One region of the Streptomyces sp. NPDC041068 genome, then DNA from elsewhere that is predicted to be linked to it. Evidence: predicted binding sites of a transcription regulator. Region 1 holds the regulator's gene; the other holds the start of a gene.
What was found. Region 1 encodes HrcA, which represses chaperone genes, less so after heat shock. Its sites were predicted from a motif close to TTNGCACTCNGNNNNNCNGAGTGCNAA; they were not measured.

Region 1 (6,404 bases):
TACGCGGGGGCGCTGGCCGGTGGCGGGTCGCCCGGGGCCGGGCGTGAGGTGCTGTCCGCCGAGGACCGGCGGGTGGAGCGGATTCTGCTGGAGCTGCGGTTGCGGGAGGGGTGCCCGCTGTCGCTGCTGCGGGAGGCGGGGCTCGCGGCGGCTGCGCGGGCGCGGGACGAAGGCCTGCTGGAGGCCGGGCCGTACGCGGAGGGGCGGGCGGTGTTGACGTTGCGGGGGCGGTTGCTGGCCGATGCGGTGGTTCGGGACCTGGTGGACTGAGGGGGTCTTGGGGAGGGCGGGCGCAGCCCGGAGCCGCCCGGTGCCGAGGAAGGAAGCGGGCCCCGCCCGGAGGGGCTACGGCAGGGTGACGAAGTCGATCAGTTCTTCCACCCGGCCCAGGAGTTGCGGCTCCAGGTCCTTGTACGTGTGGACCGAGGACAGGATGTGCTGCCAGGCCGCGCCCGTGTTCTCCGGCCAGCCCAGGGCCCTGCACACGCCCGTCTTCCAGTCCTGGCCCCGCGGGACCCGGGGCCAGGCGGCGATGCCCACCGAGGACGGCTTCACCGCTTCCCACACGTCGATGTACGGATGGCCGACCACCAGGGCGTGCGCGCTGGTGACTTCGGCCGCGATGCGGGACTCCTTGGAGCCGGGGACCAGGTGGTCGACCAGGACGCCCAGGCGCGCGTCGGGGCCCGGCGCGAACTCCGCGACGATCGCGGGGAGGTCGTCGATGCCCTCCAGGTACTCCACGACGACGCCTTCGATGCGCAGGTCGTCGCCCCAGACCCGCTCCACAAGATCGGCGTCGTGACGGCCCTCCACGTAGATGCGCCCGGCGCGGGCGACCCTGGCCCGCGCGCCGGGGACCGCCACCGAGCCGGACGCCGTACGCGTGGGGCGGGGCGGGGGAGCCGGTGCCGTCGTGGTCGGGCGGACGAGGGTGACCGTGCGGCCCTCCAGGAGGAAGCCCCGCGGCTCCATCGGGAAGACGCGGTGCTTGCCGAAGCGGTCCTCCAGCGTCACCGTCGGGCCCTGCGCCGTCTTCTCGCAGCGGATCACCGCCCCGCAGAAACCGGTGCTCAGCTCCTCGACCACGAGGCCGACGTCCGCCGCCACCTCGGGGACCGGCTTCGGCTTCTTCCAGGGCGGCGTGAGGTCGGCGGAGTACTGGCGCATTCCGCCGACCATAGGAAGAGTGGCGTTCCTTGTCCTACGACACGCCGAAACGGGACGCCAGTGTGGCGCGTTGCTCACGGACAAAGGACGCATTTACCGTCGCGCCGTGCCCCGGCACGTACAGCGCGTCCTCGCCGCCCAGCTCCAGGAGCCGGTCCAGTGCCGCGGGCCACCGCTTCGGCACCGCGTCCGGGCCCGCCTGCGGTTCGCCCGACTCCTCGACCAGGTCGCCGCAGAAGACGATCTCCCGCCCGCCGTCGGTGCCGGGGACCAGGATCGCCAGGTCGTGGCCCGAGTGCCCGGGGCCCACGTTCGCGAGCAGCACCTGGACGCCGCCGCCCAGGTCGAGCGTCCACTCCCCGCACACCAGATGGTGCGGGTGGACCAGGAGGTCGGCAGCCTCCGCCGCCGCGTCCGCGTCAACGCCGTGCCGCACCGCGTCCGCGCGCAGCTCGTCGCGGCCCTTGGCGAAGACCGTGTCGATGCCCACGGCGCCGTACACCTCCACGCCCGCGAAGGCGGCCGCCCCGAGGACGTGGTCGAAGTGCGGGTGCGTGAGGGCGAGGTGCGTGACCCGGCGGCCGCCGCCCAGGATCCCGCGTGCCCGGGTGCGCAGGGCCGCGCCCTCGGCCAGGCTCGAACCCGCCTCGATCATGAGGGCCGCGTCGTCGCCGACGACGAGCCCCGCCGTGCAGTCCCAGACCGGCAGACGGCACCTCCCCACGCGCGGTGCGAGTCGCTCCCAGCCCGCCGCTTCCCATGCCAGCGCCACGTCCATACGGTGACGCTAGCTCCTGCGGCACACGTCGGCATGACTTAGGGGGTCCGGCCTTGCCCCGTGCGTACCTCACGGCCGTACACTGACCTTTTGGAAGGCTGGCACTCCCCTGCGGTGAGTGCCAGGCCGGGGGCTCGGGGGTCCGGGGGCTCGGTGTGAACGACGGAGACGGTTGGAGGTGTGCGCGATGCTCAGTGAACGCAGGCTCGAAGTGCTGCGCGCCATCGTCCATGACTACGTGGGGACGGAGGAGCCCGTAGGCTCCAAGGCGCTCACCGAGCGGCACCGCCTCGGGGTCTCTCCGGCCACCGTCCGCAACGACATGGCGGCGCTGGAGGAGGAAGGGTTCATCGCCCAGCCCCACACCAGCGCGGGGCGCATCCCGACGGACAAGGGGTACCGCCTGTTCGTCGACAAGCTCGCCGGCGTCAAGCCGATGACCGCGCCCGAGCGTCGCGCCATCCAGAACTTCCTCGACGGCGCCGTGGACCTCGACGACGTCGTGGGACGGACCGTGCGGCTGCTCGCGCAGCTCACACGGCAGGTCGCCGTCGTGCAGTACCCCTCGCTCACGCGGTCGACGGTGCGGCACGTGGAGTTGCTCTCGCTGGCTCCCGCGCGTCTGATGCTCGTCCTCATCACGGACACCGGCCGGGTCGAGCAGCGCATGATCGACTGTCCCGCACCGTTCGGCGAGGCCTCGCTCGCCGATCTGCGGGCGCGGCTCAACAGCCGGGTCGCGGGCCGCCGCTTCGCGGACGTGCCGCAGCTGGTGCAGGACCTGCCCGAGGCCTTCGAGGCGGAGGATCGCGGCACCGTCGCGACCGTCCTCTCCACCCTCCTCGAGACACTCGTCGAGGAGACTGAGGAGCGGCTGATGATCGGCGGCACCGCCAATCTCACCCGCTTCGGACATGACTTTCCCCTCACCATCCGGCCCGTTCTCGAAGCCCTTGAGGAGCAGGTCGTGCTCCTCAAGTTGCTTGGGGAGGCTACGGATTCGGGCATGACCGTACGGATCGGTCATGAGAACGCCCATGAGGGCCTCAGCTCCACGTCCGTGGTCTCGGTCGGCTACGGTTCGGGCAGCGAGGCAGTCGCCAAACTAGGCGTGGTCGGACCGACCCGCATGGACTATCCGGGAACGATGGGAGCAGTACGCGCAGTGGCACGTTACGTCGGACAGATCCTGGCGGAGTCGTAAGTGGCCACGGACTACTACGCCGTACTAGGCGTGCGCCGCGACGCTTCCCAGGACGAGATCAAGAAGGCCTTCCGGAGGCTGGCGCGTGAGCTTCACCCGGATGTGAATCCGGATCCGAAGACTCAGGAGCGCTTCAAGGAGATCAACGCCGCGTACGAGGTGTTGTCGGACCCGCAGAAGAAGCAGGTCTACGACCTCGGCGGCGACCCCCTGTCCCAGGCGGGCGGCGGCCAAGGCGCGGGCGGCTTCGGCGCCGGTGGCTTCGGCAACTTCTCCGACATCATGGACGCGTTCTTCGGGACGGCGTCGCAGCGGGGGCCGCGGTCGCGCACGCGCCGGGGCCAGGACGCCATGATCCGTCTGGAGATCGACCTCGAAGAGGCCGCCTTCGGGACCACCAAGGACATCCAGGTCGACACCGCAGTGGTGTGTACGACCTGCAGTGGTGAGGGTGCCGCGCCCGGTACCTCCGCCCAGACCTGTGACATGTGCCGCGGTCGCGGTGAGGTGTCGCAGGTCACGCGGTCCTTCCTGGGGCAGGTCATGACGTCGCGGCCGTGTCCGCAGTGTCAGGGCTTCGGCACCGTCGTGCCGACGCCGTGCCCGGAGTGCGCCGGTGACGGCCGCATCCGGTCGCGCCGGACGCTGACCGTGAAGATCCCCGCCGGTGTCGACAACGGCACGCGGATCCAGCTCGCGGGCGAGGGCGAGGTCGGCCCCGGCGGCGGCCCCGCCGGCGACCTGTACGTGGAGATCCACGAGCTGCCGCACGAGGTCTTCCAGCGGCGCGGCGACGATCTGCACTGCACCGTCACCATCCCGATGACGGCGGCCGCGCTCGGCACGAAGGTGCCGCTGAAGACGCTCGACGGCATGGAGGAGGTCGACATCCGCCCGGGGACCCAGTCCGGGCAGTCGATCCCGCTGCACGGCCGCGGTGTCACGCATCTGCGGGGCGGCGGGCGCGGTGACCTCATCGTGCACGTCGAGGTCCTCACGCCGACGAAGCTCGACCCCGAGCAGGAGCGGGTGCTGCGGGAGCTGGCGAAGATGCGGGGCGAGGAGCGGCCCACGGGGCAGTTCCAGCCGGGGCAGCAAGGGTTGTTCTCGCGGTTGAAGGATGCGTTCAACGGGCGCTAGCCCTTTGCTGCGGGCGCCTCGTTGACTGTTGCCCGGGAGCTTCGGGCTGTGCCCACCCGTTCCGCCCTGCGGAACGCCTGCCCACAGCGGGAGCGGCCAGCCGCCGTCGCGTACCCGGAAGGGGCGATTCGGTCGGTGCGGGAGGACGTGGCACGATGCCGTCATGTCCTCCGCACTGACCGATCTCTGCCGCTGTCCGATCGTGCAGGCCCCCATGGCCGGCGGTGCCTCCGGCCCGCAGTTGGCCGCGGCCGTCTCCGATGCCGGTGGGCTCGGGTTCCTCGCCGCCGGGTACAAGACCGCCGACGGGATGTACCAGGAGATCAAACAGTTGCGGGGGCTCACCTCGCGGCCCTTCGGCGTCAACCTCTTCATGCCGCAGCCCGACACCGCGGACGCGGCGGCCGTGGAGGTCTACCGCAGCCAGCTCGCCGGCGAGGCGACCTGGTACGAGACGGAGCTCGGCGATCCGGACAGCGGGCGCGACGACGGGTACGACGCCAAGCTCGCGATCCTGCTCGACGACCCCGTGCCGGTCGTCTCCTTCACCTTCGGGTGCCCCACCCGCGACGTCCTCGACGCCTTCGCGCGCGTCGGCACCCTCACCGTCGTCACCGTCACCTCGCCCGAGGAGGCGCAGACCGCCCAGTGGTGCGGCGCCGACGCCGTGTGCGTGCAGGGCATCGAGGCGGGCGGGCACCAGGGGACCCACAAGGACAACCCCGAGGCCGACGGCGCCGGGATCGGTCTCCTTTCGCTGATCACGCAGGTCCGCGAGACCGTGCAGATCCCGATCGTCGCCGCCGGCGGGCTGATGCGCGGCGCGCAGATCGCCGCCGTGCTCGCCGCGGGCGCCGACGCGGCCCAGCTCGGCACCGCCTTCCTCGTCACCCCCGAGTCGGGCGCGAACGCCCTGCACAAGCAGGCCATGACCAATCCGCTCTTCGTGCGGACCGAGCTGACGCGGGCCTTCTCCGGACGCCCCGCGCGCGGCCTCGTCAACCGCTTCATGCGCGAGCACGGGCCGTACGCCCCCGCCGCCTACCCCCAGGTCCACCACCTCACCAGCGGGCTGCGCAAGGCCGCGGCGAAGGCCGGTGACGCGCAGGCCATGGCGCTCTGGGCCGGGCAGGGCCACCGGCTCGCCCGGGAGCTGCCCGCGGGGGAGCTCGTGGAGGTCCTCGTGGCCGAACTGGCCGAGGCGAAGGCCTCGTTGGCTTCGGAGGGCGCCGCGTGACCGCCCCGGTCTTCGTCGTCGAGCACTTCGACGCGGGCGACGGCGGACGCTATGTACTGGAGGGGCCCGAAGGGCGGCACGCCGTCTCCGTGAAGCGGCTGCGGGCCGGTGAGGACGTCGTCCTGACCGACGGCGCGGGACGCTGGGCGGACTGCGTGGTCCTCGACACCGAGGGCAAGGACCGGCTCGTCGTGACGATGGGCGCCGTGGCCGAGGAGCCCGAGGAGTCGCCGCGGATCACCGTCGTGCAGGCGCTGCCCAAGGGCGACCGCGGTGAACTCGCCGTCGAGACCATGACGGAGACCGGCGTCGACGCCGTCGTGCCGTGGACCGCGTCGCGCTGCATCACGCAGTGGAAGGGCGACCGCGGCCTCAAGGCGCTCGCCAAGTGGCGGGCCACCGCGCGCGAGGCGGGCAAGCAGTCGCGCCGGGTCCGCTTCCCCGAGGTGGCCGACGCCGCGTCGACCAAGCAGGTGGCCGCCCTCCTCGCGGGAGCCGACTTCGCTGCCGTCCTGCACGAGGAGGGCAGCGAGCCGCTGGCCACGGCCCAACTCCCGGCGGCCGGGCACGTCGTGCTGGTGGTCGGGCCCGAAGGGGGCGTTTCCCCCGACGAGTTGGCGGCCTTCGCCGAGGCGGGCGCGAAGCCCTACCGGCTCGGGCGCAGCGTGCTGCGCACCTCGACCGCAGGGACCGCGGCGACCGCGCTGCTCCTCGGGCGCACGGGCCGCTGGTCCTGACCGAACCCTCCGAGGGCTGTCCTGGAACCCGTTCAGGGGCGGGCGTCCGTGCTTCCGGCCGTGAGGAGCCCCTTCCGGCCGCGAGGACCCGTTCCGGCCCCGATGACCCCCTTTCGGCCGCGATGATTCGTTCCGGCC
Region 2 (6,404 bases), on a different contig from region 1:
GCCGTCCGGTAGATCGCCGCCGCCATCCGCCCGAGCGCCTGCCCGTCCTGGTGCCGGTGCTTGCGCACGCCCACGTCCACCTGCGCGAGGGCGTCCAGGCCGACCGTGTGCAGCGCGTCGACGAGCAGGCCCAGCTCCACGCCGTACCCCACGGGGAACGGCAGCCGCTCCAGGAGCGACCTGCGGGCCGCGTACTCGCCGCCCAACGGCTGGACGAAGCCCGCCAGTTGGGGCCAGTGCATGTTCAGGAGCGGGCGCGCCATCAGCTCGGTCACGCGGCCGCCCTGGCCTGCCGCCCCGCCGAGCGGCCGGTCGTACATCGCCTTCACGAAGTCCACGTCCGGGTCGGTGAGCAGCGGGCCCACGATCCCCGAGACGAAGTCCGCGGAGAACTCCTTCAGGTCCGCGTCGACGAACGCCACGACGTCACCGCTCGTGACGAGCAGCGAGCGCCACAGAACTTCACCCTTGCCGGGGACGGGCGCGATGCGCGGCAGGACCTCGTCCCGGTGGACGACCTTGGCGCCCGCGGCCGCCGCGACCTCCGCCGTGCGGTCCCGCGAGCCGGAGTCGATCACCACGAGCTCGTCGACCAGCGAGGTCTTCTCCATCAGCTCACGGCGGATCTCGGCCACGATCTCGCCGACCGTCTCCTCCTCGTCCAGCGCGGGCAGCACGACGCTCACCGAGGTGCCCGACGCGCGCTTGGCGGCGACGAGGCGCTCCAGTGGACGGTCGGTGACGGACCAGGAACGCCTGCTCAGCCAGCGCTCGACCTCTTCCAGCACGGTCAGGGTCCTCCCGTATGTGATCCATCTCGCGGTTCGGACGACTATCTCAAGGGTCCAGGGCTTCGGTTACAGTCTTGAACAACGCCGGTGACCATCGCATGTTGGGGTCGCCGCCGCGTTCCAGGTCAACAACTGAAACCCACAATCGAATACCGCTCATCCAGAGGGGCAGAGGGATACGGCCCGTTGAAGCCCCGGCAACCCTCCAGCCGGTCTCGTCGCGTTTCTGCGCCGCGAGGCTCCCGGCTAGGGAAGGTGCCAAATCCGTCTCGCGGCGAGATGCGTCGCGAGGAAGATGAGGAGAAAGGGCCTCGCCTCCATGGCTGTGCAGACTGTCGCCACCGAAAGCACCACCACCCCCGTAGACCTCGGTCCCGCCTCGGGCCTCTCCTGCCGGGAGTGCGGCACCAAGTTCCCGCTCGGACCGGTCTTCGCCTGTGCCGAGTGTTTCGGCCCCCTCGAAGTCGCGTACGACCTGCCCCTCGGCGACCCGGAGGCCCTGCGCAAGCGGATCGAGGCGGGCCCCGCCAACATCTGGCGCTACGCCCCGCTGCTCCCCGTCCCCGCCGACGTGGCCGACAAGCCGAACCTCAACCCCGGCTGGACCAAGCTCGTCAAGGCCGACAACCTCGCCCGTGAACTCGGCGTCGAGCAGGGCAAGTTGTTCGTCAAGGACGACTCCGGCAACCCCACGCACTCCTTCAAGGACCGCGTCGTGGCGCAGGCCCTGGAGGCCGCGCGCGCCTTCGGCTTCACCACCCTGTCCTGCTCCTCCACCGGCAACCTCGCCGGTGCCGTGGGCGCCGCCGCCGCCCGCGCGGGCTTCCGGTCCTGCGTGTTCATCCCGCACGACCTGGAGCAGGGCAAGGTCGTCATGGCCGCGGTCTACGGCGGCGAGCTCGTCGGCATCGAGGGCAACTACGACGACGTGAACCGCTTCTGCTCCGAGCTCATCGGCGACCCGCTGGGCGAGGGCTGGGGCTTCGTCAACGTGAACCTCCGGCCGTACTACGGCGAGGGCTCCAAGACCCTCGCGTACGAGATCTGCGAGCAGCTGGGGTGGGTCCTCCCCGACCAGCTGGTCATCCCGATCGCCTCGGGCTCGCAGCTCACGAAGATCGACAAGGGGCTGAAGGAGCTCATCGCGCTCGGCCTCGTCGAGGACAAGCCGTACAAGATCTTCGGTGCGCAGGCCGAGGGCTGCTCGCCGGTGTCCGCGGCGTTCAAGGCGGGCCACGACGTCGTGCGCCCCCAGAAGCCGAACACCATCGCCAAGTCGCTGGCGATCGGCAACCCGGCCGACGGTCCGTACGTCCTGGACATCGCCCGTCGCACCGGCGGCGCGGTGGAGGACGTGAACGACGAGCAGGTCGTCGATGCCATCAAGCTCCTTGCGCGGACCGAGGGGATCTTCGCGGAGACTGCCGGCGGTGTGACGGTGGGCGTCACGAAGAAGCTGGTCGAGGCCGGTCTCATCGACCCGTCCCGCACCACGGTCGTGCTGAACACGGGGGACGGTCTCAAGACCCTCGACGCCGTTGCCGAGACGTCGCAGGCCACCGCCACGATCAAGCCGAGCCTTGAGGCGTTCCGCTCCGCGGGGCTCGCCGGCTAGTCGCCGTAGGGCCTGACCCCTTCTCCCGACTGCGGGACCGTCGTGGCTGGTCGCGCAGTTCCCCGCGCCCCTTTCAGGGGCACACTCCCGCCCCGTACTTTGAGGTGAACCCCATGAGCGTCAACGTCCGCATCCCCACCATCCTTCGCACCTACACCGGCGGTCAGGCCGAGGTCGCCGCCGAGGGGGCCACCCTCGGTGAGGTCATCGCCGATCTGGAGAAGAACCACACCGGCATCGCGGCCCGCGTCCTGGACGACCAGGGCAAGCTGCGCCGCTTCGTGAACGTGTACGTGAACGACGACGACGTCCGCTTCGAGCAGGGTCTGGAGACCGCGACGCCGGACGGCGCGGGCGTCTCGATCATTCCCGCCGTCGCCGGCGGCTGATCTTTTCGCAAGTACCCTGCGTTATCTGAATTGCCCCCTCCGCGAGAGAAACGGAGGGGGCAATTCTGCATGGTTGAGCGCGGTACAGTTGGGAAGCGTGCTTCGCCGTTAGTGCCGAGCGCATATATGAAGTCGGCCTGGAGTCGACAAGAAGTAGCCAAACAGTGCTGCCCATTTGAGCCTTACGTGGCATTTGCCGGGCCCGACTTGCCCTGAATTCTGGCAGAATCTCCGCATTTTCCCGATCGGTCGTGCCCAGAATTCTCGTCCGATTGACCTGTTGCAGACGGCAGTTGGACAGATACATTCAGCGGCGGTCGACGCGTTCCGGCGCACACCCCCAACCAATGGGGGGTGAGGTCTGACCCGGGTCCGCGAAGTGCGGTCCTGTGCAAGGGCCAGTAATAGGGGAGTTAGGCATGGCTCAGGGCACCGTCAAGTGGTTCAACGCGGAGAAGGGGTACGGCTTCATCGCGGTCGACGGTGGTGCGGATGTTTTCGTCCACTACAGCGCGATCCAGATGGACGGCTACCGCACCCTGGAAGAAGGTCAGCGAGTCGAGTTCGAGATCTCGCAGGGCCAGAAGGGTCCGCAGGCGGACATGGTCAAGCTCGCCGTCTAGCTCGGCGCGATCGGCCACCGACGCAAGCACAGCGAGGGGCCCGTATCCCATCAGGGGTACGGGCCCCTCGTGTGTGCCGGGGCGCCCGCGTGGGCAGTCCTGTGGCTGTCCGAGATCCGTAAGAGGCGCTTGCGCCCACCCGTCGCCCGACCGCCACCCCTCAAGGAGCCTGCTTCGCAGGCGCATCTTGCACTCACAGGGGTCGAGTGCTAATCATTGGGCTTAGCACTCTACGAGTGAGAGTGACAGAACTTGGATCGGGTCGGTGAGGTCCGCAGACCGGGTGGGGCAAGGAACCACAAGGGATGCAGGCCGTCCGTCGCGGGCGCCAGCACGATCCGTTTTTGCGTTTCCACCCCGTCCGGGAGGACCACTTCACATGGCCAAGATCATCGCGTTCGACGAGGAGGCACGGCGCGGCCTCGAGCGCGGCATGAACCAGCTCGCCGACGCCGTCAAGGTGACCCTGGGCCCCAAGGGTCGCAACGTCGTCCTCGAGAAGAAGTGGGGCGCCCCCACGATCACCAACGATGGTGTCTCCATCGCCAAGGAGATCGAGCTCGAGGACCCGTACGAGAAGATCGGCGCCGAGCTGGTCAAGGAGGTCGCGAAGAAGACGGACGACGTCGCCGGTGACGGCACGACGACCGCGACCGTCCTGGCCCAGGCCCTGGTGCGCGAGGGTCTGCGCAACGTGGCCGCCGGTGCCAACCCGATGGCCCTGAAGCGCGGCATCGAGAAGGCCGTCGAGGCCGTCTCGGGCGCCCTGCTCGAGCAGGCGAAGGATGTCGAGACCAAGGAGCAGATCGCTTCGACGGCCTCCATCTCCGCCGCCGACACCCAGATCGGCGAGCTCATCGCCGAGGCCATGGACAAGGTCGGCAAGGAAGGCGTCATCACCGTCGAGGAGTCCCAGACCTTCGGTCTGGAGCTGGAGCTCACCGAGGGCATGCGCTTCGACAAGGGCTACATCTCGGCGTACTTCGCCACCGACATGGAGCGTATGGAGGCGTCGCTCGACGACCCGTACATCCTGATCGTCAACTCCAAGATCTCCAACGTGAAGGACCTCCTTCCGCTGCTGGAGAAGGTCATGCAGTCGGGCAAGCCGCTGCTGATCATCGCGGAGGACGTCGAGGGCGAGGCGCTGTCCACGCTCGTCGTCAACAAGATCCGTGGCACCTTCAAGTCCGTCGCCGTCAAGGCCCCGGGCTTCGGTGACCGCCGCAAGGCCATGCTCGGCGACATCGCCATCCTCACCGGTGGCACCGTCATCTCCGAGGAGGTCGGCCTCAAGCTGGAGAACGCCGGTCTCGACCTGCTCGGCCGCGCCCGCAAGGTCGTCATCACCAAGGACGAGACGACCATCGTCGACGGCGCCGGTGACAGCGACCAGGTCCAGGGCCGCGTGAACCAGATCCGCGCCGAGATCGAGAACTCGGACAGCGACTACGACCGCGAGAAGCTGCAGGAGCGCCTGGCGAAGCTCGCCGGCGGTGTTGCGGTCATCAAGGCCGGTGCCGCGACCGAGGTCGAGCTCAAGGAGCGCAAGCACCGCATCGAGGACGCCGTTCGCAACGCGAAGGCGGCCGTCGAGGAGGGCATCGTCGCCGGTGGTGGCGTGGCCCTGCTGCAGGCCTCCCAGGTGTTCGAGAAGCTGGAGCTCGAGGGCGACGAGGCCACCGGTGCCGCCGCTGTGAAGCTGGCCCTGGAGGCCCCGCTGAAGCAGATCGCCGTCAACGCCGGCCTGGAGGGTGGTGTCGTCGTCGAGAAGGTGCGCAACCTGACCGTCGGCCACGGCCTGAACGCCGCCTCCGGTGAGTACGTCGACATGATCGCCGAGGGCATCCTCGACCCGGCGAAGGTGACGCGCTCTGCCCTGCAGAACGCCGCCTCCATCGCCGCGCTGTTCCTCACCACCGAGGCCGTCATCGCCGACAAGCCGGAGAAGGCCGCCGCCGGCGCCGCTCCGGGCGGCATGCCGGGCGGTGACATGGACTTCTGATCCCTCGCGGATCGGCGGTTCATCGCTTCACGCGAACCGAGGGCGGCACCCCTGCTTCAGGTAGGGGTGCCGCCCTCGGGCGTTGCGCGGGGCCCTTCTTCCAGGGCGTAGGTGATGCCGTCGTCGGAGCTGCTCTCCAGGCCCTTTCGGTAGGCGGCTTCGTACGCCGCGCCACCGATGGCGTCGTGGATCCGGCGCTCGCAGGCCCGCCGGGCCGCGACGAGTTCCGGAGCGCCGAACTGCGCGCGGCCGGTGAAGCGCCAGAGGGTGTCGGCGACGCCGAGCAGCAGCGCGGCCTGCTCCGGGTCGTGCTCGGCCACGGCCGGCGCCATCGCGTCAAGGATCATCGCCGCCCCGAGGGCGTCGTGCAGCAGCCACTTGATGGCCAGGGCCTTACGGGCGTGGCGGACGGCCGTTGCCGGATCCCTGTTGCCCAGCGCGGCAAGGGACAGGCAGTAGAGGGCATAACCACGCGACCACAGCTCGCCGCGCTGCTCGCACTGCTCGCGCAGGGCGTCGGCGGCCACGGCGGCTCGGGCGAACTCGCCCTTGTGGAAGTGGCTGAACGCGACGCCGCCCATCGCGAGGAACCTGACGGCGTAGGCGGCGCGGTCCGGGGGGCCCAGTGCCTCGGCGAAGGGAGCCAGCGCCTGTTCCACCTGGCCGGAGAGCGCCAGTCGCGCCCCCGTGCCGCAGCGCGCCGCGGCGATCGTCGCCGGGTCGCCGATCCGCTCCGCCATCGGCGTGCTGACGGCTTCGAACGCCGCTGCGGCATCGAAGTCGCCCTGCATGGAGGCCAGGAGGTTGCCGGCCCACAGCGCGCAGAACCACTCCGGGCCGGGCCCGGTGTCCGGTTTCCTGGCGAGGGCCTGGTCCAGGTAGTGGCGGCCCTCGCGCTGGAAGCCGCAGCAGCACCAGAAGAACCACAGGTTGCCCGCCATCTCCAGCGCGAGGCGCGGGTCCGGATCGGTGAGACACGCG

Region 2: a site for HrcA is predicted at 3,641-3,667, ahead of groL (chaperonin GroEL). Genes of this name have one in related genera too.

The regions. Positions count from the first base shown of each region.
Region 1 is NZ_JBEZCG010000017.1:138,377-144,780, forward strand. It holds gene hemW (radical SAM family heme chaperone HemW) at 1-270, shown strand, start outside; gene AB0B50_RS33860 (DUF3097 domain-containing protein) at 346-1,170, opposite strand; gene AB0B50_RS33865 (MBL fold metallo-hydrolase) at 1,205-1,942, opposite strand; gene hrcA (heat-inducible transcriptional repressor HrcA) at 2,136-3,152, shown strand; gene dnaJ (molecular chaperone DnaJ) at 3,153-4,292, shown strand; gene AB0B50_RS33880 (nitronate monooxygenase) at 4,456-5,529, shown strand; gene AB0B50_RS33885 (16S rRNA (uracil(1498)-N(3))-methyltransferase) at 5,526-6,266, shown strand.
Region 2 is NZ_JBEZCG010000024.1:101,071-107,474, reverse strand. It holds gene AB0B50_RS39535 (glucosyl-3-phosphoglycerate synthase) at 1-788, opposite strand, end outside; SAM riboswitch class I at 945-1,093, shown strand; gene thrC (threonine synthase) at 1,111-2,406, shown strand; gene AB0B50_RS39525 (ubiquitin-like small modifier protein 1) at 2,520-2,795, shown strand; gene AB0B50_RS39520 (cold-shock protein) at 3,215-3,418, shown strand; gene groL (chaperonin GroEL) at 3,798-5,423, shown strand; gene AB0B50_RS39510 (hypothetical protein) at 5,480-6,404, opposite strand, start outside.